DNA from 3 places in the Streptomyces sp. NPDC102259 genome. Region 2 is predicted to be linked to each of the others. Evidence: predicted binding sites of a transcription regulator. Region 2 holds the regulator's gene; each other region holds the start of a gene.
What was found. Region 2 encodes HrcA, which represses chaperone genes, less so after heat shock. Its sites were predicted from a motif close to TTNGCACTCNGNNNNNCNGAGTGCNAA; they were not measured.
Positions count from the first base shown of each region.

Region 1: groES (co-chaperone GroES) is a predicted target of HrcA. The motif match lies at 2,607-2,633, and genes of this name have one in related genera.
Region 3: groL (chaperonin GroEL) is a predicted target of HrcA. The motif match lies at 4,349-4,375, and genes of this name have one in related genera.

Region 1 covers NZ_JBIWMA010000009.1:107,762-114,232, reverse strand. Annotated here, with positions in the region: gene ACIRPU_RS22060 (ester cyclase) at 1-309, shown strand, start outside; gene groL (chaperonin GroEL) at 417-2,042, opposite strand; gene groES (co-chaperone GroES) at 2,153-2,461, opposite strand; gene ACIRPU_RS22045 (polysaccharide deacetylase family protein) at 2,841-3,665, opposite strand; gene ACIRPU_RS22040 (polysaccharide deacetylase family protein) at 3,662-4,555, opposite strand; gene ACIRPU_RS22035 (methyltransferase domain-containing protein) at 4,876-6,072, shown strand; gene ACIRPU_RS22030 (cell wall-binding repeat-containing protein) at 6,050-6,471, opposite strand, start outside.
Region 2 covers NZ_JBIWMA010000001.1:474,281-480,751, forward strand. Annotated here, with positions in the region: gene hemW (radical SAM family heme chaperone HemW) at 1-549, shown strand, start outside; gene ACIRPU_RS02175 (DUF3097 domain-containing protein) at 701-1,504, opposite strand; gene ACIRPU_RS02180 (MBL fold metallo-hydrolase) at 1,547-2,263, opposite strand; gene hrcA (heat-inducible transcriptional repressor HrcA) at 2,423-3,439, shown strand; gene dnaJ (molecular chaperone DnaJ) at 3,440-4,576, shown strand; gene ACIRPU_RS02195 (nitronate monooxygenase) at 4,790-5,878, shown strand; gene ACIRPU_RS02200 (16S rRNA (uracil(1498)-N(3))-methyltransferase) at 5,875-6,471, shown strand, end outside.
Region 3 covers NZ_JBIWMA010000008.1:195,534-202,004, forward strand. Annotated here, with positions in the region: gene ACIRPU_RS20660 (helix-turn-helix domain-containing protein) at 1-441, shown strand, start outside; gene ACIRPU_RS20665 (DUF397 domain-containing protein) at 422-613, shown strand; gene ACIRPU_RS20670 (hypothetical protein) at 902-1,747, shown strand; gene ACIRPU_RS20675 (Uma2 family endonuclease) at 1,806-2,486, shown strand; gene groL (chaperonin GroEL) at 2,566-4,188, opposite strand; gene ACIRPU_RS20685 (cold-shock protein) at 4,533-4,739, opposite strand; gene ACIRPU_RS20690 (ubiquitin-like small modifier protein 1) at 5,193-5,468, opposite strand; gene thrC (threonine synthase) at 5,603-6,471, opposite strand, start outside.

The DNA of each region.
Region 1 (6,471 bases), on a different contig from region 2:
AACGAGCAGGACACCATCGGGATGGACGCGATGCGCCGGGAGATCGAGATGTGGCGGGGCGGTTTCGACCTCGCCTTCTCGCTCGACGACCAGATCGAGCAGGGCGACCGCGTGTGCAACCGGTGGACCTGGAGCGGCACCCACAAGGGCGACTTCATGGGGATCCCGGCCACCGGGAAGCGGGTCACGATGACCGGCACGACCGTCTTCCGGTGCCGGGAGGACGGGAAGATCGCCGAGGCCTGGTGGCAGTACGACCGGCTGGGGCTGATGGCGCAGCTGGGGGCGCTGGACGGGCTGGAGCGGTAGGAGACGCCGAGGCCCGGCACCCCTTGTCCGTGGGGTGCCGGGCCTCTGCCGTGCCGACGACCTGGGTCGGTGCCTACCGGCCCGGGTCGGTGTACCGACGCGCTGCGTCAGTGGGAGTGACCGTGGCCGTGGCCCGCGGCGGCCGGCTCTTCCTCTTCCTTCTTCTCGACGACCAGGGTCTCGGTCGTCAGGAGGAGGGAGGCGATGGAGGCGGCGTTCTCCAGGGCGGAGCGGGTGACCTTGACCGGGTCGATGACGCCGGCCTTGACCAGGTCGCCGTACTCGCCGGTCGCGGCGTTGAAGCCCTGGCCCTTGTCGAGCTCGGCAACCTTGGAGGTGATGACGTAGCCCTCGAGGCCCGCGTTCTCGGCGATCCAGCGCAGCGGCTCGACGACGGCGCGGCGGACGACGGCGACACCGGTGGCCTCGTCGCCGGTCTTGCCCAGGCCGTCCTCCAGCACCTTGGCGGCGTGGACGAGCGCGGAGCCACCACCGGAGACGATGCCCTCCTCGACCGCGGCGCGGGTCGCGGAGATGGCGTCCTCCAGACGGTGCTTCTTCTCCTTCAGCTCCACCTCGGTGGCGGCGCCGACCTTGATGACGCACACGCCGCCGGCCAGCTTCGCGAGGCGCTCCTGGAGCTTCTCGCGGTCCCAGTCGGAGTCGGTGTTCTCGATCTCGGCCTTGATCTGGCCGACGCGGCCCTGGACCTCGGAGGAGTCGCCGGCACCGTCGACGACCGTGGTGTCGTCCTTGGTGACGGTGACGCGGCGGGCGGAGCCGAGCACGTCCACGCCGACCTGGTCGAGCTTGAGGCCGACCTCTTCGGAGATGACGGTGGCGCCGGTGAGGACCGCCAGGTCCTGGAGCATCGCCTTGCGACGGTCACCGAAGCCGGGGGCCTTGACGGCGACCGCGTTGAAGGTGCCGCGGATCTTGTTCACGACCAGGGTCGACAGGGCCTCGCCCTCGAGGTCCTCGGCGATGATCAGCAGCGGGCGGGAGGAGTTGGTCTGGATGACCTTCTCCAGCAGCGGCAGCAGGTCTCCGATGGAGGAGATCTTGCCCTGGTTGATGAGGATGTAGGGGTCCTCGAGCACGGCCTCCATGCGCTCCTGGTCCGTCACGAAGTACGGCGACAGGTAGCCCTTGTCGAAGGCCATGCCCTCGGTGAAGTCCAGCTCCAGGCCGAAGGTGTTGGACTCCTCGACGGTGATGACACCGTCCTTGCCGACCTTGTCCATCGCCTCGGCGATGAGCTCGCCGACCTGCGTGTCCTGCGCGGACAGCGCGGCGACGGCGGCGATGTCGGCCTTGTCCTCGATCGGACGGGCGGTGGCGAGGAGCTCCTCGGACACGGCCTTGACGGCGGCGTCGATGCCCTTCTTCAGGGCGGCCGGGGAGGCGCCCGCGGCAACGTTCCTCAGACCCTCGCGTACCAGCGCCTGGGCGAGCACGGTGGCGGTGGTCGTACCGTCACCCGCGATGTCGTTGGTCTTGGTCGCCACCTCCTTCACCAGCTGGGCACCGAGGTTCTCGTACGGGTCGTCGAGCTCGACCTCGCGGGCGATCGTGACACCGTCGTTGGTGATGGTGGGGGCGCCGAACTTCTTGTCGATGACGACGTTGCGGCCCTTGGGGCCGATCGTCACCTTGACCGTGTCGGCAAGCTTGTTGACGCCGCGCTCGAGGGCGCGACGGGCGTCCTCGTCGAACTTCAGGATCTTCGCCATGGGAGCGGTCAGCCCTCTCGGAAAACGTGGGAGAAACGAACTGCGCCCCCAGCTCCCGGCTTCACAAAGACGCGGGGCCAGGAGCGCAGTTCACTGCAAAACTGGGTGAATTACTTCTCGATGATCGCGAGCACGTCGCGAGCCGAGAGGACGAGGTACTCCTCGCCGTTGTACTTCACCTCGGTACCGCCGTACTTGCTGTACAGGACGACGTCGCCGACCTTGACGTCGAGCGGCAGGCGCTCGCCGTTCTCGAAGCGACCCGGGCCCACAGCGAGGACAGCCCCCTCCTGGGGCTTCTCCTTCGCGGTGTCCGGGATGACCAGGCCAGAGGCGGTGGTCTGCTCGGCGTCGAGCGGCTGGACCACAATGCGGTCCTCGAGCGGCTTGATGGCAACCTTGGAGCTGGTGGTCGTCACGATCCGACCTCCCCCTTCGGAGATCTCACGGGGCTAACTGTCTGAGGTGGCGACCAGGTGGATCCGTCGTCGCGGGTGCCGGACCTGCCCGTCGCGTGTTGGCACTCTCCAGTGGGGAGTGCCAGAACTGAGACTATGACCGTGATTAGCACTCGGTCAAGCGGAGTGCCAATGAGTGCGGCGCGTCGGCCGGATTTCGAGCGGGGGTGAGAGGCCCTGTCGCCGTGTGTCGGTGTGGTCCCGCGCGCTGGGGGCTGCCGCCTCCAGGCCCCCGCCGTCGGCCCTGAAGGGGCCTCGTCCTCGAACGCCGGACGGGCTGAAAAACAGACCCCCGGCCGGTACTGGAAGGTTCCCCCGGCAGTGGGGCCCTCGGGGGTTCTCAGACGTAGTCCTCCAATCTGGCCACCGTCAGGCCCTGCTCCTGTACGCGTCGCAGCAGGCTCGTCGTCCGTTGTCTCAGGCCCGGGCCCGTCGACTCGTCCGGGGCCACGGCGATGATGTCGCCGGGGTGGAGGCGGTGGGGGCCGTAGGTGTAGGTGAGGTCGGTGGGGCCCATCGCCGCGCGCCAGAGGACGATGGCCGCGATGCCGCAGTCGGCGGCGGCGCGTCGGGTGGTGGTGTCGTAGGCGCCGTAGGGCGGGCGGAAGAGGCGGGGGCGCAGGCCGAAACGGGAGCGGAGCTTGTCCTGCTGGCCGCAGATCTCGGCGCGCTGGCCGGCGTAGGGCAGGCCGCGCAGGGCCGGGTGGTCCAGGGTGTGGTTCTGGATGTTCGCGCCGACGGACCGGAGGCGGGCGAAGTGGGCGTAGCCCGGGCCCACCACGCTGTCCGTGAGGAACATGCTCACCGGGAGACGCAGTTCGCGGACCATGTCGACGAAACGGGGGTCGCGTTCGGCCCCGTCGTCGTAGGTGAGGAAGACGACCCGGTCGGCGGTCGGGACGTGGTCGACGACCGGCGGGAAGGCCGCTCCGGGACTGCCCGCCAGGGAGCGGGCGGGATGGCGCGGTGCGGGGGCCAGGGGCGCCGTCAGGCCCCAGCGGCGGTAGGCGTCCTGCCCGGCCGGGCCGTGCGGGCGGACCCGGGCGGCGGCCTTCTTGCCGAGCCGTTCGATCGGGTCGACGGACTGGGCGCAGCCCGCCAGGGCCGCCAGTGTCGTGAGGGTCGTCAGGATCAGCAGTACGGTCGGCAGCCCCCGCGTCCTCACAGGTAGTCCTCCAGTCGCGCCACCGCGTACCCCTTCGCCGTGACCTTGTTCAGGAACCGGCGGACCATGTCGGGCATCGTGCCCTTCCAGTCGCCGCGGCCGCGGAAGTGGCTCAGGACGATGTCGCCGGGGTGGAGGTCCTGGTCCCACTCGCGGTACTCCCAGTGGTCGACGAAGACCTCCTCGGCCCAGAGCGGGGCGTAGCGCACGCCGCAGGTCTTCGCGGCGCGCAGGGTGTCCTGGTCGTAGTTGCCGAAGGGCGGCCGGAAGAGGGTGGGGCGCCTGCCGTAGCGCTTCTCGATGACGTCCTGCATGCCGCAGATCTCGCGCTTCTGGCGGGCGTAGGAGAGGGCGGGCAGGTAGGGGTGGTGCAGGGTGTGGTTGTTCAGCCCCACGCCCCGGTCCTGCATCTGCTTGAAGTAGCCGTAGTCGTCCTTGACGAGGTAGTCGCTGAGGAAGGCGGTGTACGGGATCTTCAGCTCGCTCATCATGCGCAGGAACGCCGGGTCCTTCTCGGCGCCGTCGTCGATGGTGAGGAAGACGACCCGGTCTTCGGTCGGGATCGTGGTGAAGACCGGCGGGAGGCCGAGTTCTTCGTGATCGTCGACCTCGAAGCCCTTGCGGGTGGTGATCTCCGGTGGGTGCGCGGGCGGCGCCGGGGGTGTCAACGGGGCCTTCTTCAGGCCCCAGCGCTTCGCCGCGACGACCCGGGCCTGGTGCGCGGCGCGGAGCCTGGAGGCGTACGCGTGCAGGGCGCGGGCGGGCGGCGCCTCGGGGGGCGGCCCCGCCTTCTCGGGCTGCTGGCCCGGCGCGGGGCGCGCCGGGCGGCCGGCGCCCTCGCCGCCTCCCGCGCAGCCCGAGGCGATGGTGGCCAGCGCGAGGACGGCGATGAGGCTCCGGACGCCCACACGACCGCCCACACGACCGTTCACATGCCCGTCCGCACGACCGTTCGCACGCCCGTCCGCACGACCGCCCAGACGACCGTCCGCACGACCGCGCGCCCGTCCGCGCCGACGCGGTGTCCGAGAACAGCCGTGCTTGTCATCATTTTGTACGACAGGTCCCATGGCGCCGGATCCTCGCAGTCACCGCTGCGCAACCCCGTCCGACACCGCCGCCGGAGACACACCGTCCACCGACTGGCCCAAAGAGACCGGCGGCGGCGGGCGGTGACCGTCGCGGCGGGTGGCTGGTCGACAATGAGGTGGTGAACGACCTCGCTCCCCTCCTCTCCGCCGAGGGCCGTGCCCTCCTCGACCTGGTGCGTGGCACCGCTCCCGCCGACGAGCTCGCCGTCGCCACCCGGCTGCGCCGCGCGCACCCCGCCGATCTGGTGTCCGCGGCGCTCGGCCAGGCCCGGCTGCGGCAGCGGGCGGCGGCGAAGTTCGGAGCCGAGGACGCGGAGCGGATGTTCTTCACGCCGAACGGGGTGGAGCAGTCGACACGGGCGAGTGTCGCCGGCCACCGGGCCGACCGGATGAAGGCGCTCGGCGTGACGTCCGTCGCCGACCTGTGCTGCGGGATCGGCGGTGACGCGATCGCGCTCGCCCGGGCCGGGATCCGGGTGCTGGCCGTGGACCGGGACCCGGTCACGGCGGAGGCGGCGCGCGCGAACGCCGACGCGCTGGGGCTGAGCGAGCTGATCGAGGTACGCGAGGCGGACGTCACCGAAGTGGACACCGGCGGCTACGACGCCGTGTTCGTCGATCCGGCGCGCAGGGGAGGCCGCGGCCGTATCTTCGATCCCGAGGCTTACTCGCCGCCCCTGTCGTGGGCCGTCGGCGCCGCCCTCGCCGCCCCGCGCGCCGCCCTGAAGATCGCGCCCGGCGTGCCGCACGAGGCGATCCCGGCCGAGGCCGAGGCCGAGTGGATCTCGGACGGCGGGGACGTGAAGGAGGCGGTGCTCTGGTTCGGCACCGAGCCGGGGGCCGTGCGGGCCACCCTGCTCCCGGGGCCGCGGACGCTGCTCGGCGCCGGGTTGCCCAACCCGGACGTCCGGCCGGTCGGGCGGTATCTGTACGAGCCCGACGGCGCGGTCATCCGGGCCCATCTGGTCGCCGACGTGGCCCGGCAGCTCGACGGCGGGCTGATCGACGAGACCATCGCGTACATCACCGCCGACGGTCTGCGCCCGACCCCGTACGCCACCGCCTACGAGATCACCGACCGGCTGCCGTTCAACGTGAAGAAGTTGAAGGCGCTGCTGCGGGAGCGGGGGGTCGGCATTCTGACCGTGAAGAAGCGGGGGTCGGCGGTGGAGCCGGAGGAGCTGCGGAAGAAGGTGCTGCCCAAGGGGCAGGGGCCGAACTCGGCGACCGTGTTCCTGACGCGGGTGGCGGGGGCGCCGACGATGCTCGTCGGGGCCCCCGCCGGGTCGGCCGTTACTGCCGGTGGAGCGTCTTGAGCGGTGCCAGGTTCGGCTGGGCGCCGACCGCGCCGGGGCGCTGCACGGTGGTGGCCCGGGCGTCGCCGTCGGTGCGCGCGGCGAAGGCGCTCGCCGACGTGCTCGGCGGGATGACGCCGTTGAAGTACGCGCGGTAGTCGACGTAGGCGCTGCCCGCGCCCATCGTGGCGCCCACGGTGTTCAGCGCGGCCGGGGAGATCGAGCTGTTGACGCCGAAGGCCGCCGTGAAGTGGACGCTGGCCGTCTCACGCTGGTAGTAGCTGGTGAGCTCGGGTGACGGGGCTGCGGCGCTGGTGGTCCACAGGAGCGGTCCGAAGACGTTCATCGCCGAGGCCGCCGACACGCCGTCGCGCCAGGAGCCGGAGTAGGCGAGGCCGGTCTGACTCGGCGCGGACCACC
Region 2 (6,471 bases):
ATCGTCGAGGAGGGCACCCAGCTCGCCCGCCGGATCCGCCGGGGCGAGGTCCCGATGACCGACGACGACGTCCACGCCGACCGCTACCTGATCGCCGAGGAGACCCTCGCCGCGGCGGGCTACGAGTGGTACGAGGTGTCCAACTGGGCCACCTCCGAGGCGGCCCGCTGCCTGCACAACGAGCTGTACTGGCGCGGCGCCGACTGGTGGGGCGCGGGCCCGGGAGCGCACTCGCACGTGGGCGGCGTCCGCTGGTGGAACGTGAAGCACCCCGGGGCGTACGCGGCGGCGCTCGCGGCCGGACGGTCCCCGGGGGCCGGACGGGAGCTGCTGCCGGCCGAGGACCGCCGGGTGGAGCGGATCCTGCTGGAGCTGCGGCTGCGGGAGGGCGTACCGCTGGACCTGCTGCGGCCGGAGGGACTCGGGGCCTCGCGGCGGGCCCTGGCGGACGGGCTGCTCGACAGCGGCCCCTACGACGAGGGGCGTGCCGTGCTCACCCTGCGCGGGCGGCTGCTGGCGGACGCGGTGGTGCGGGACCTGGTCGACTGAGCGTCCGTACGCAGGCGTCCGTACGCAGGCGTCCGTACGCAGGCGTCAGGCGTCAGGCGTCAGGCGGCAGCCGTCAAGCGTCAGGCGGCAGCCGTCAAGCGGCAGCCGTCAAGCGTCAGGACTGAGGGCCGGGGGCCGGGGCTCAGGATGCTCAGGACACCGTCACGAAGTCGATCAGTTCCTCGACCCGGCCCAGCAGTTCCGGCTCGAGGTCCTTGTAGGACCCCACCCGCTTCAGGATCGCCTGCCAGACCGCCCCGGTGTTCTCCGGCCAGCCCAGGGCCCGGCACACGCCCGTCTTCCAGTCCTGGCCGTGCGGCACCCGGGGCCAGGCCTCGATCCCGACGGACGACGGTTTCACGGCCTCCCAGATGTCGATGTACGGGTGGCCGACGACCAGGGCGTGCTCGCTCGTGACCGACCGGGCGATGCGCCACTCCTTCGTGCCGGGGACGAGGTGGTCCACCAGGACGCCCAGCTTCGCGTCGGGGCCCGGCGCGAACTCGGCGACGATCGACGGCAGATCGTCGACGCCCTCCAGGTACTCCACGACCACGCCCTCGACGCGCAGGTCGTCGCCCCACACCTTCTCGACCAGCTCGGCGTCGTGCCGGCCCTCGACGTAGATACGGCCGGCGCGGGCGACCCGGGCGCGTGCGCCGGGGACGGCGACCGAACCGGAAGCGGTACGGGTGGGACGTACGGGCGCGGACGACGCGGGTCTCACGAGGGTCACGGCCCTGCCCTCCAGCAGGAAGCCGCCCGGCTCCAGCGGGAACACCCGGTGCTTGCCGAAGCGGTCCTCCAGGGTCACCGTGCCCGCCTCGCAGCGGATCACCGCCCCGCAGAACCCGGTGCCGGGCTCCTCCACCACCAGTCCGGGCTCCGCCGGGGCCTCGGGGACCGGCTTCGGCCGCTTCCAGGGAGGGGTCAGGTCGGCGGAGTACTGGCGCATTCGGATGACGATAGGAGAAGCTCGGGGCCGAGGGACACACGATCAGCGCGACACGCCGAAACGGGTCGCCAGCGCGTCGCGTTGCGCCCGTACGAACGCCGCGTCCACCACCGCCCCGTGACCGGGCACGTACAGCGCGTCCTCGCCGCCGAGTTCGAGGAGCCGGTCGAGGGCGGCGGCCCAGTGGGACGGTACGGCGTCGGGTCCGGCCTGGGGCTCGCCGGACTCCTCGACGAGGTCGCCGCAGAACACCGTCTCGGGGCTGCCGGGGACCAGGACCGCCAGGTCATGGGCGGTGTGACCGGGGCCGACGTTCGCCAGCAGGACCTGCCGGCCGCCGCCGAGGTCGAGGGTCCACTCGCCGGAGACGAGGTGCCGGGGCCGGACGAGCGTGTCCGCGGCCTCCGTCGCCGCCGCCTCGTCGAGACCGTTGCGCACCGCGTCCGCCCGCAGCTCCTCGGCCGGCACGGTGTCCACCCCCACCGCCCCGAAGACCTCCGCGCCCGCGAACGCCGCCGCCCCGAACACATGATCGAAGTGCGGGTGGGTGAGCGCGAGATGGGTCACACGGGAACCGCCGAGTTCCTCGGCCCAGGCCCGCAGTCGCACCCCCTCGGCCAGGCTCGACCCCGCGTCGATCATCAGCACCGCGCCCGCCCCGACGACCAGCCCCGCCGTGCAGTCCCAGCCCGGCAGCCGCACCCGGCCCACCCCGGCCGCGACCCGCTCCCACCCGAGCTCTTCCCAAGTCACCGTCATACCGCGACGCTAGCCCTACGACGCTGCACCAGGGGCCGACCTTGCCCCGGGTGTACCCCACAGCCGTACACTGGGCCGGGGAACGCTGGCACTCGGATGTGAAGAGTGCCAGACAAGGCGCCCAGGGGACTGGGGACGACTGCTGGAGGTGTGCGCGCGATGCTGAGTGAACGCAGGCTCCAGGTGCTGCGCGCCATCGTCCAGGACTACGTCGGCACCGAGGAACCCGTGGGGTCGAAGGCGCTCACCGAGCGGCACAGCCTCGGCGTGTCCCCGGCGACGGTCCGCAACGACATGGCCGCCCTGGAGGACGAGGGGTACATCGCCCAGCCGCACACCAGTGCCGGGCGGATCCCCACGGACAAGGGCTACCGGCTGTTCGTCGACAAGCTGGCCGGCGTCAAGCCGATGACCGGTCCCGAGCGGCGGGCCATCCAGAACTTCCTGGACGGCGCCGTCGACCTCGACGACGTGGTGGCCCGGACCGTACGGCTGCTCGCGCAGCTCACCCGGCAGGTCGCCGTCGTGCAGTATCCGTCGCTGACCCGCTCGACCGTGCGGCACGTGGAGCTCCTCTCGCTCGCGCCCGCACGCCTGATGCTCGTGCTGATCACGGACACCGGGCGGGTCGAGCAGCGGATGGTGGACTGCGCGGCGCCCTTCGGGGAGACCTCTCTGGCGGATCTACGCGCGCGGCTCAACAGCCGGGTCGCGGGGCGCCGCTTCGCGGACGTGCCGCAGCTGGTGGAGGATCTGCCGGAGGCCTTCGAGGCCGAGGACCGCGGCACGGTCACGACGGTGCTCTCCACCCTGCTGGAGACGCTCGTCGAAGAGAACGAGGAGCGGCTGATGATCGGCGGTACCGCCAATCTCACCCGCTTCGGACATGACTTTCCCCTCACCATCCGGCCCGTCCTGGAAGCACTGGAGGAGCAGGTCGTGCTCCTCAAGCTCCTTGGCGAGGCAGGCGATTCGGGCATGACCGTACGCATCGGTCACGAGAACGCCTATGAGGGGCTCAACTCCACTTCAGTGGTGTCGGTCGGCTACGGTTCGGGCGGCGAAGCAGTCGCCAAGCTGGGCGTGGTCGGACCGACCCGCATGGATTACCCGGGAACGATGGGAGCGGTACGAGCGGTGGCACGGTACGTCGGACAGATCCTGGCGGAGTCGTAAGTGGCCACGGACTACTACGCCGTTCTCGGCGTGCGCCGCGATGCGTCGCAGGAAGAGATCAAGAAGGCCTTCCGGCGGCTCGCTCGCGAGCTGCACCCGGACGTCAATCCGGACCCGAAGACCCAGGAGCGGTTCAAGGAGATCAACGCCGCCTACGAGGTGTTGTCGGACCCGCAGAAGAAGCAGGTCTACGACCTCGGCGGCGACCCGCTGTCGCAGTCGGGCGGCGGTGGCGCGGGCGGCTTCGGCGCCGGCGGCTTCGGGAACTTCTCGGACATCATGGACGCGTTCTTCGGTACGGCGTCGCAGCGCGGACCGCGCTCGCGCACCCGGCGCGGCCAGGACGCGATGATCCGGCTGGAGATCGACCTCGAGGAGGCGGCCTTCGGCACGACCAAGGACCTCCAGGTCGACACGGCGATCGTCTGCACCACGTGCAGCGGCGAGGGTGCCGCGCCCGGCACCACGGCCCAGACGTGTGACATGTGCCGCGGGCGCGGCGAGGTGTCGCAGGTGACGCGCTCCTTCCTCGGCCAGGTCATGACCTCGCGGCCGTGCCCGCAGTGCCAGGGCTTCGGCACCGTCGTGCCGACCCCGTGCCCGGAGTGCGCGGGCGACGGACGGGTGCGCTCGCGCCGCACGCTGACCGTGAAGATCCCGGCCGGTGTCGACAACGGCACCCGGATCCAGCTCGCGGGCGAGGGCGAGGTCGGCCCCGGCGGCGGCCCCGCCGGTGACCTGTACGTCGAGATCCACGAGTTGCCGCACGCGATGTTCCAGCGGCGCGGTGACGACCTGCACTGCACGGTGACGCTGCCGATGACGGCGGCGGCGCTCGGCACCAAGGTGCCGTTGGAGACGCTGGACGGGCTGGAGGAGGTCGACATCCGGCCCGGCACCCAGTCCGGCCAGTCGATCCCGTTGCACGGCCGGGGCGTCACGCATCTGCGGGGCGGAGGGCGTGGTGACCTCATCGTGCACGTCGAGGTCCAGACGCCGAGCAAGCTCGATCCCGAGCAGGAGCGGGTGCTGCGGGAGCTGGCCAAGATGCGGGGTGAGGAGCGGCCCGTCGGGCAGTTCCAGCCCGGGCAGCAGGGGCTGTTCTCCCGGCTGAAGGACGCGTTCAACGGGCGGTGACGGTGGGTGTGCGGGGGTTTCGCCGCCCCCACCGCCCCTTCCCTTTCCCGTCCCCGGGGGCCGCGCCCCCGGACCCCCGTACCGGCCCTGAACGGGCCTCGTCCTCAAGCGCCGGACGGGCCGAGTGGTGCGTGCCGGTGGCCGAAAGCGTTGGCATGTGCCCATGGGAAGGGTCGATTCGGACTTGTTCGGAGGACGTGACAACATGCCGTCATGTCCTCCGCACTGACCGATCTCTTCCCGTATCCGATCGTGCAGGCCCCCATGGCGGGCGGTGTCTCCCTCCCGCGGCTCGCGGCCGCCGTGTGCGAGGCCGGTGGGCTCGGGTTCCTCGCCGCCGGGTACAAGACGGCCGACGGCATGTACCAGGAGATCAAGCAGCTGCGGAGCCTCACCGCCCGTCCCTTCGGCGTGAACCTGTTCATGCCGCAGCCGGACCACGCGGAGACCGGCGCCATCGAGGTCTACGCCCACCAGCTGGCCGGTGAGGCCGCCTGGTACGAGACCGAGCTGGGCGATCCGGACAGCGGCCATGACGACGGCTACGACGCCAAGCTCTCGGTGCTGCTGGACAACCCGGTGCCGGTGGTGTCGTTCCACTTCGGCATCCCGGGCGGCGAGGTCCTGGACTCCCTGCGGCGCGCGGGAACGGTCACCCTGGTCACCGTGACCACCGCCGAGGAGGCCCGCGCGGTGGAGCGGGCCGGCGCGGACGCGGTGATCGTGCAGGGTGTGGAGGCAGGCGGCCACCAGGGCACCCACCGGGACAACCCGGAGAACGACCGCTCCGGCATCGGGCTGCTCGCGCTGATCGCCCAGGTCCGCGAGTCCGTGAACCTGCCGATCGTCGCCGCGGGCGGGCTCATGCGCGGCAGCCAGATCGCCGCGGTCCTCGCGGCCGGCGCGGACGCGGCCCAGCTGGGGACCGCGTTCCTCGTCACGCCCGAGTCGGGCGCGCACGCCGTGCACAAGCAGGCGCTGACCAACCCCCTCTTCGTGCGGACCGAGCTGACCCGCGCCTTCTCCGGCCGCCCGGCCCGCGGCCTGGTCAACCGCTTCCTGCGCGAGCACGGCCCGTACGCGCCGGCCGCCTACCCGGAGGTCCACCACCTCACCTCGCCGCTGCGCAAGGCGGCCGCCAAGGCGGGCGACGCGCAGGGCATGGCGCTGTGGGCGGGACAGGGCCACCGGCTGGCCCGCGAGCTGCCCGCCGGGCAGCTGGTGGAGGTCCTGGTGTCCGAACTCGCCGACGCGCGGACAGCGTTGTCGGGGTTCCCGGCCGGTGAGGGCGGTGCCGTATGACGGCGCCCGTCTTCGTCGTCGACGAACTCCCGTCCTCCCGCTCCGAGTTCGTGCTGGACGGTCCCGAGGGCCGGCACGCCGTCTCCGTGAAGCGGCTGCGGACCGGTGAGGAGGTCGTCCTCACCGACGGCGCCGGACGCTGGGCGCGCGGCGCCGTCGTCGCCGCCGAGGGCAAGGACCGGCTGGTGGTCAGCCTGGGCGAGGTGATCGAGGAGCCCGCCGAGGAGCCCCGGATCACCGTCGTCCAGGCGCTGCCGAAGGGCGACCGGGGCGAGCTGGCCGTCGAGACGATGACCGAGACCGGCGTCGACGCGATCGTGCCGTGGGCCGCCGCGCGCTGCATCACCCAGTGGAAGGGCGAGCGCGGCGCGAAGGCGCTCGCCAAGTGGCGGGCCACCGCCCGCGAGGCCGGCAAGCAGTCCCGTCGGGTCCGCTTCCCCGAGGTCGCCGACGTGTCGACGTCCCGGCAGGTGGCGGAGGTCCTCGCCCGCGCCGACTTCGCCGCCGTCCTGCACGAGGACCGTGACTACGGCAGCGAGCCCCTGGCCACCGCCGCCCTGCCCGCCACGGGCGAGATCGTGCTCGTCGTGGGA
Region 3 (6,471 bases), on a different contig from region 2:
GCGAGAATCGACGAACTGGTAGCCATGCGAATGGCCCGAACCCGCCTTCTCGACGATCCAACAACCCCGTTGTTGTGGGCGGTCCTCGACGAAGCCGCCCTGCGCCGCCCTGTCGGTGGAACGGCCGTCATGGCACAGGCCCTCCAACACGTGGCGAACCTCGCCCAGCGACGGCGGATCATCATGCAGGTGCTCCCGTTCAGTGCAGGCGCCATCGGATCTCAGGTAAGCGGCATCAAGCTCATGTACTTCCCCGACGCGCCTCCGCTCTCATACGTCGAAGGCATCGACGTGGGACGCCTGATGGACGACCCGGCAACTGTCGCCCGCCATGAGCTGACGTTCGACCTGATCAGGGCCAGCGCACTCTCTCCACAGGATTCCCTGGCCCTGCTGGGATCCGTGGCAGAGGATTGGACACATGACGCGACACAGCCGTGAGTCCTGGTACAAGTCGAGCTACAGCGGTGCCGACAACGGCGACTGCCTCGAAGTCGCCACCGGTCGCTCCCCCCTCGTCCCCGTCCGGGACTCCAAAACCCCCCTCGGCCCGAGGCTCGCGTTCCGGGCCGAGGCGTGGTCCGCGTTCGTGGAGAACCTCAAGAACGACTGATCCGTCGTCCTTCGCGACCGTCCCGAGGCTCAAGCGTCCAGCGTCGAGCCCTCTTTCCAGGGAACGGGTGGAGGGCCTCAACCCACCCTCCCACCCGGCAAGTTGACGCGGAGCGACCGACTTGCCACGGAAGGTCACCACGTTCTAGCGTGCGCATAACGAAACAGCCCCCGCCAGGTGCTACCAACACCTGCGGGGGCTTGACCTACAAGATCGAACGAGGCTCGATCCGTGGCTGACGCCAAGCTTAGTACTGACCCCCAGTCCGCGCACGCATCCCCGCACCCGATGGCCAATCCGGGTTACGGCAAACGGACCGCGCCGGGCCAACTCGCCCGCACCCGTCACGACTTCACGCACCTCCCGCCCCGTGAGGCGGCGATCGCCGCGTACCTCGACCGGCTGCCCGACGGCACGGACATCTCCGTGAAGACGCTGGCCAAGACGACGCCGTACGGCCAGTGCGCCCTGCGGACCGCCCTCAACCGCATCCAGCAGGCGGGGCACTTGAGGCGGGGCCGGGAACGCGTGGAATCGACCTCCGGCGAGTACCGCTGGATCACCCGAACGTGGTTCACCCGTACCGCACGCGACGACGGCTGGTGGGCGAGGTTCACGCGGGGTGACGCCCCCGGAGAACCACCGGACCCGGACCCGGGGCCTGCCCCTGAAGGCACCCGTCCCACCCGTTCCCGCGCCCACGTCCTCCTGGCCGCCCTCGGCCGCACGGCCCCCGCCCTGTCCCTCTCCGCCGCCGACTGCGCGCGACTCGCCCCGCTGGTGGAGGAGTGGTTCGCGCGCGGGGCCACGGAGGAGACGCTCCGCACCGCCCTCACCGCCGGTCTGCCGACCCCGGTCCACAGCCCCGCCGCCCTGCTCCACCGCCGCCTGACGGACAAGGTCCCGCCTCCGCCGCCACCGGCCCCGCGCCCGCCCCGCCGTCGTCTGGAGTGCGCGGAGTGCGGAGTCCCGGGACACCCGGAGGCCCTGCCAGGGGGCGTGTGCCGCGGCTGCCGGGGCGAGCACACGCCCACACGCCCCGCCGCACTCCTGCCCGCCCCCGCGATCCACGCCCGCGCGGGGGAGATCCGGGCTGCCATGTCAGTGAAACGACAGGACAGGACACCCGTATGACGGCTCCTACGGTCCGACGACGCCACCCCGGGCACGATGGAGGGAAGGAGGCGACGCCATGACCCCTGACATCGAAGAACGCCCTCAGATGTCCGTGGAGGACTTCGAAGAACTCGTCGAGAGAGCTCCGAGGGAGCTTCGTGACCGGCTGGAGTTTCTCGGCGGGAGGCTGTGCATCCGCCACGGGCCGCTCGACGTCGAGGAGTTCGAGGAGCTTGCTGCGTCCGCGCCTGAGACCGTGCGGCTCGAGTACGTGAACGGAAAGGTAGTAGTCAAGGCGATGCCGGACGGCAAGCACACGTCGATCTTCATGTGGCTGCTGCGCCAGTGCATGCACCAACGCCCCGATCTGGACCTCGCACCCGAGCGCGGCGTCAAAGCCGAGACATACCGAAAGGGTCGCGCCCGCACGGACGGTTTCCTCGCGCCGGTGAACCACTTCGTCGAAGACGGGGAGTGGTCCGCCCCGGACGGCACGCTGATGGCTGTGGAGATCACCTCCCACGATCGCGACACCGACCAGCGCGACCGTATCGACAAGCCCGTCGGCTACGCCGGAGCGGCCATTCCCGTCTACCTCCTCGTCGACCGCGACAACAACACGGTCGTCGTGTTCAGCGAGCCCAAGGACGGCCGCTACCAGCAGTCCGTGTCCTACTCCTGGGGTGCCACCGTGCCGCTTCCGGCTCCTGTCGGTATCACCCTCGACACCGAGCAGCTCAAGCAGTTCGCCGACTGAAACGCCCGAGGGCGGCACCCCCCGTTTCGGGGAAGTGCCGCCCTCGGTCCGTAGGACAGGCGATCAACCGTGAGGTCGATCAGAAGTCCATGTCGCCGCCCGGCATGCCGCCGCCGGCCGGCGCGGACGCCTTCTCCGGCTTGTCGGCGATGACGGCCTCGGTGGTGAGGAACAGCGCGGCGATGGAGGCCGCGTTCTGCAGCGCGGAGCGCGTGACCTTCGCCGGGTCGATGATGCCCTCGGCGATCATGTCGACGTACTCGCCGGTCGCGGCGTTGAGGCCGTGACCGATGGGCAGGTTGCGGACCTTCTCGACGACGACGCCACCCTCGAGACCACCGTTGACGGCGATCTGCTTCAGCGGGGCCTCGAGCGCGATGCGCACGGCGTTGGCGCCGGTCGCCTCGTCACCCTCGAGCTCCAGCTTCTCGAAGACGGCGGACGCCTGGATGAGCGCAACGCCACCACCGGCGACGATGCCCTCCTCGACGGCGGCCTTCGCGTTGCGAACGGCGTCCTCGATGCGGTGCTTGCGCTCCTTGAGCTCCACCTCGGTGGCGGCGCCGGCCTTGATGACCGCGACACCGCCGGCGAGCTTCGCCAGGCGCTCCTGCAGCTTCTCGCGGTCGTAGTCCGAGTCGCTGTTCTCGATCTCGGCGCGGATCTGGTTGACCCGACCCGCGACCTGGTCCGAGGAGCCGGCACCGTCGACGATGGTGGTCTCGTCCTTGGTGATGACGACCTTGCGGGCCTTGCCCAGGAGGTCGATGGAGGTGTTCTCGAGCTTGAGACCGACCTCCTCGGAGATGACCTCGCCACCGGTGAGGATGGCGATGTCGTTCAGCATCGCCTTGCGGCGGTCGCCGAATCCCGGGGCCTTGACCGCGACGGACTTGAAGGTGCCGCGGATCTTGTTGACGACCAGCGTCGACAGCGCCTCGCCCTCGACGTCCTCGGCGATGATCAGCAGCGGCTTGCCGCCCTGCATGACCTTCTCGAGGAGCGGGAGCAGGTCCTTGACGTTGGCGATCTTGGAGTTCGCGATCAGGATGTACGGGTCGTCGAGGACGGCCTCCATACGCTCCATGTCGGTGGCGAAGTACGCCGAGATGTAGCCCTTGTCGAAGCGCATACCCTCGGTGAGCTCCAGCTCCAGACCGAAGGTCTGGGACTCCTCGACGGTGATGACGCCTTCCTTGCCGACCTTGTCCATCGCCTCGGCGATGAGCTCGCCGATCTGGGTGTCGGCGGCGGAGATGGAGGCCGTGGAAGCGATCTGCTCCTTGGTCTCGACATCCTTGGCCTGCTCGAGCAGGGCACCGGAGACGGCCTCGACGGCCTTCTCGATACCGCGCTTGAGGGCCATCGGGTTGGCGCCGGCGGCTACGTTGCGCAGGCCTTCCTTGACCAGGGCCTGGGCGAGGACGGTCGCGGTGGTCGTACCGTCACCGGCGACGTCGTCCGTCTTCTTGGCGACTTCCTTGACCAGCTCTGCGCCGATCTTCTCGTACGGGTCCTCGAGCTCGATCTCCTTGGCGATGGAAACACCATCGTTGGTGATCGTGGGTGCGCCCCACTTCTTCTCGAGGACGACGTTGCGGCCCTTGGGGCCGAGCGTCACCTTCACGGCGTCCGCGAGCTGGTTCATGCCGCGCTCGAGGCCGCGCCGTGCCTCCTCGTCGAACGCGATGATCTTGGCCATGTGAAGTGGTCCTCCCGGACTGGGGTGGATTGCTCCGGACCGCGCTGGCGCCCGCGACGGACGGCTCGCCGGCCTCGTGGTTCCTTGCCCCACCTGGCCTGCGGGCCTCACCGACCCGGTCCTCGTTGTCACTCTCACCTTCAGAGTGCTAACGCAATGATTAGCACTCGACCCATGAGAGTGCAAGCGCCTCCGCCGGACCGGCACCCTTGCGGACACCCCTCGCGGACGTCTCGCCGACGCCTCGCGGACGTCCCCGGACAGACCGAAGGGCTCGCCCCCCGTGGGGGTGCGAGCCCTTCGTCAGTTGTACAGAAGAACGACGCTTTCAGTCGGCGCGTGCTTCAGCCGGTCGCGAGCCGGACCATGTCCGCCTGCGGCCCCTTCTGGCCAGCCGAGATCTCGAAATCGACCCGCTGCCCCTCTTCCAGGGTGCGGTAGCCGTCCATCTGAATCGCGCTGTAGTGGACGAAAACATCCGCACCACCGTCGACCGCGATGAAGCCGTACCCCTTCTCCGCGTTGAACCATTTGACGGTGCCCTGAGCCATGCCTAACTCCCCTATTACTGGCCCTTGCACGGACCCACACTTCGCGGATCCGGGTCAGACCTCACCCCCCGGTTGGCTTGGGGGCGTGCGCCGGAACGCGTCGACCGCGGCCGAATGTATCTGTCCAACTGCCCTCTGCAACAGGTCACTTGGACGAGAATTCCGGACGGGCGGGATCCGTAATGTGGCGAGAATTCGCCTGAATTGAGGGCAAGTCGGGCCCTACATAAGCCGCAAAAGCCACGAAAGAGGCGCACACATTGGCTGCTTCTTGTCGGGCGCGGGGCAGAAATCAAAGGCTCCGGATCCGGTGATCCGGACCGGCTTCCCCAACTGTACCGCGCTCAACCACACTGAATTGCCCCCTCCGCTTCTATCGCGGAGAGGGCAATTCGATGAACGCTCGGTAATCGATGTTACCGACGGTTACTACCAGTGGGTACTGACCGTCGGTCAGCCGCCGGCCACGGCCGGGATGATGGAGACGCCGGCGCCGTCCGGGGTGGCCGTCTCCAGACCCTGCTCGAAGCGGACGTCGTCGTCGTTCACGTACACGTTGACGAACCGGCGCAGCTTGCCCTGGTCGTCCAGGACCCGGGCGGCGATACCGGTGTGGTTCTTCTCCAGGTCGGCGATGACCTCACCGAGGGTCGCCCCCTCGGCCTTCACCTCGGCCTGCCCGCCCGTGTAGGTGCGCAGGATGGTGGGGATGCGGACGTTGACGCTCATGTCTGGTGATCTCCGGTCGGGTAGACGGCCTCAGGGGCGCGGGGCCGTGCGGATCGTGCGGCTGCCGCCGCGTGGGCGCGACCGGCCCACACCGGCCCGCAGCACACATACGGTCTTACAGCGGAGCGCCCCGCTCATGACGCGAGGCCGGCCTCGCGGAAGGAGTCGAGGTTCGGACGGATGGTCGCGGTCAGCCCGGTGCCGGCCACCGCGTCCAGGGTCTTCAGTCCGTCACCCGTATTGAGGACGACGGTCGTCCCGGTCGGGTCGAGAAGACCGTTCTCGATCAGCTTGCGCGTCACACCCACCGTCACCCCACCGGCGGTCTCCGCGAAGATCCCCTCGGTCCGCGCCAGCAGCTTGATCGCGTCGACGATCTGCTCGTCGTTCACGTCCTCCACCGCGCCACCGGTGCGCCGCGCGATGTCGAGGACGTACGGACCGTCAGCCGGGTTGCCGATGGCCAGCGACTTGGCGATGGTGTTCGGCTTCTGGGGGCGGACCACGTCGTGCCCGGCCTTGTAGGCGACGGACACCGGGGAGCAGCCCTCGGCCTGCGCGCCGAAGATCTTGTACGGCCTGTCCTCGACCAGCCCGAGCTTGATCAGCTCCTGGAGGCCCTTGTCGATCTTCGTCAGCTGCGAGCCGGAGGCGATCGGCACGACCAGCTGGTCCGGCAGCCGCCAGCCGAGCTGCTCGCAGATCTCGTACGCCAGCGTCTTGGAACCCTCGGCGTAGTACGGCCGCAGGTTGACGTTGACGAAGCCCCAGCCCTCGCCCGCCGAGTCGCCGATGAGCTCGGAGCAGAAGCGGTTGACGTCGTCGTAGTTGCCCTCGATGCCGACGAGTTCGCCGCCGTAGATCGCGGCCATGACGACCTTGCCCTGCTCCAGGTCGTGCGGGATGAACACACAGGACCGGAAGCCCGCCCGGGCGGCGGCGGCGCCGACGGCACCGGCCAGGTTGCCCGTGGAGGAGCAGGAGAGCGTGGTGAAGCCGAACG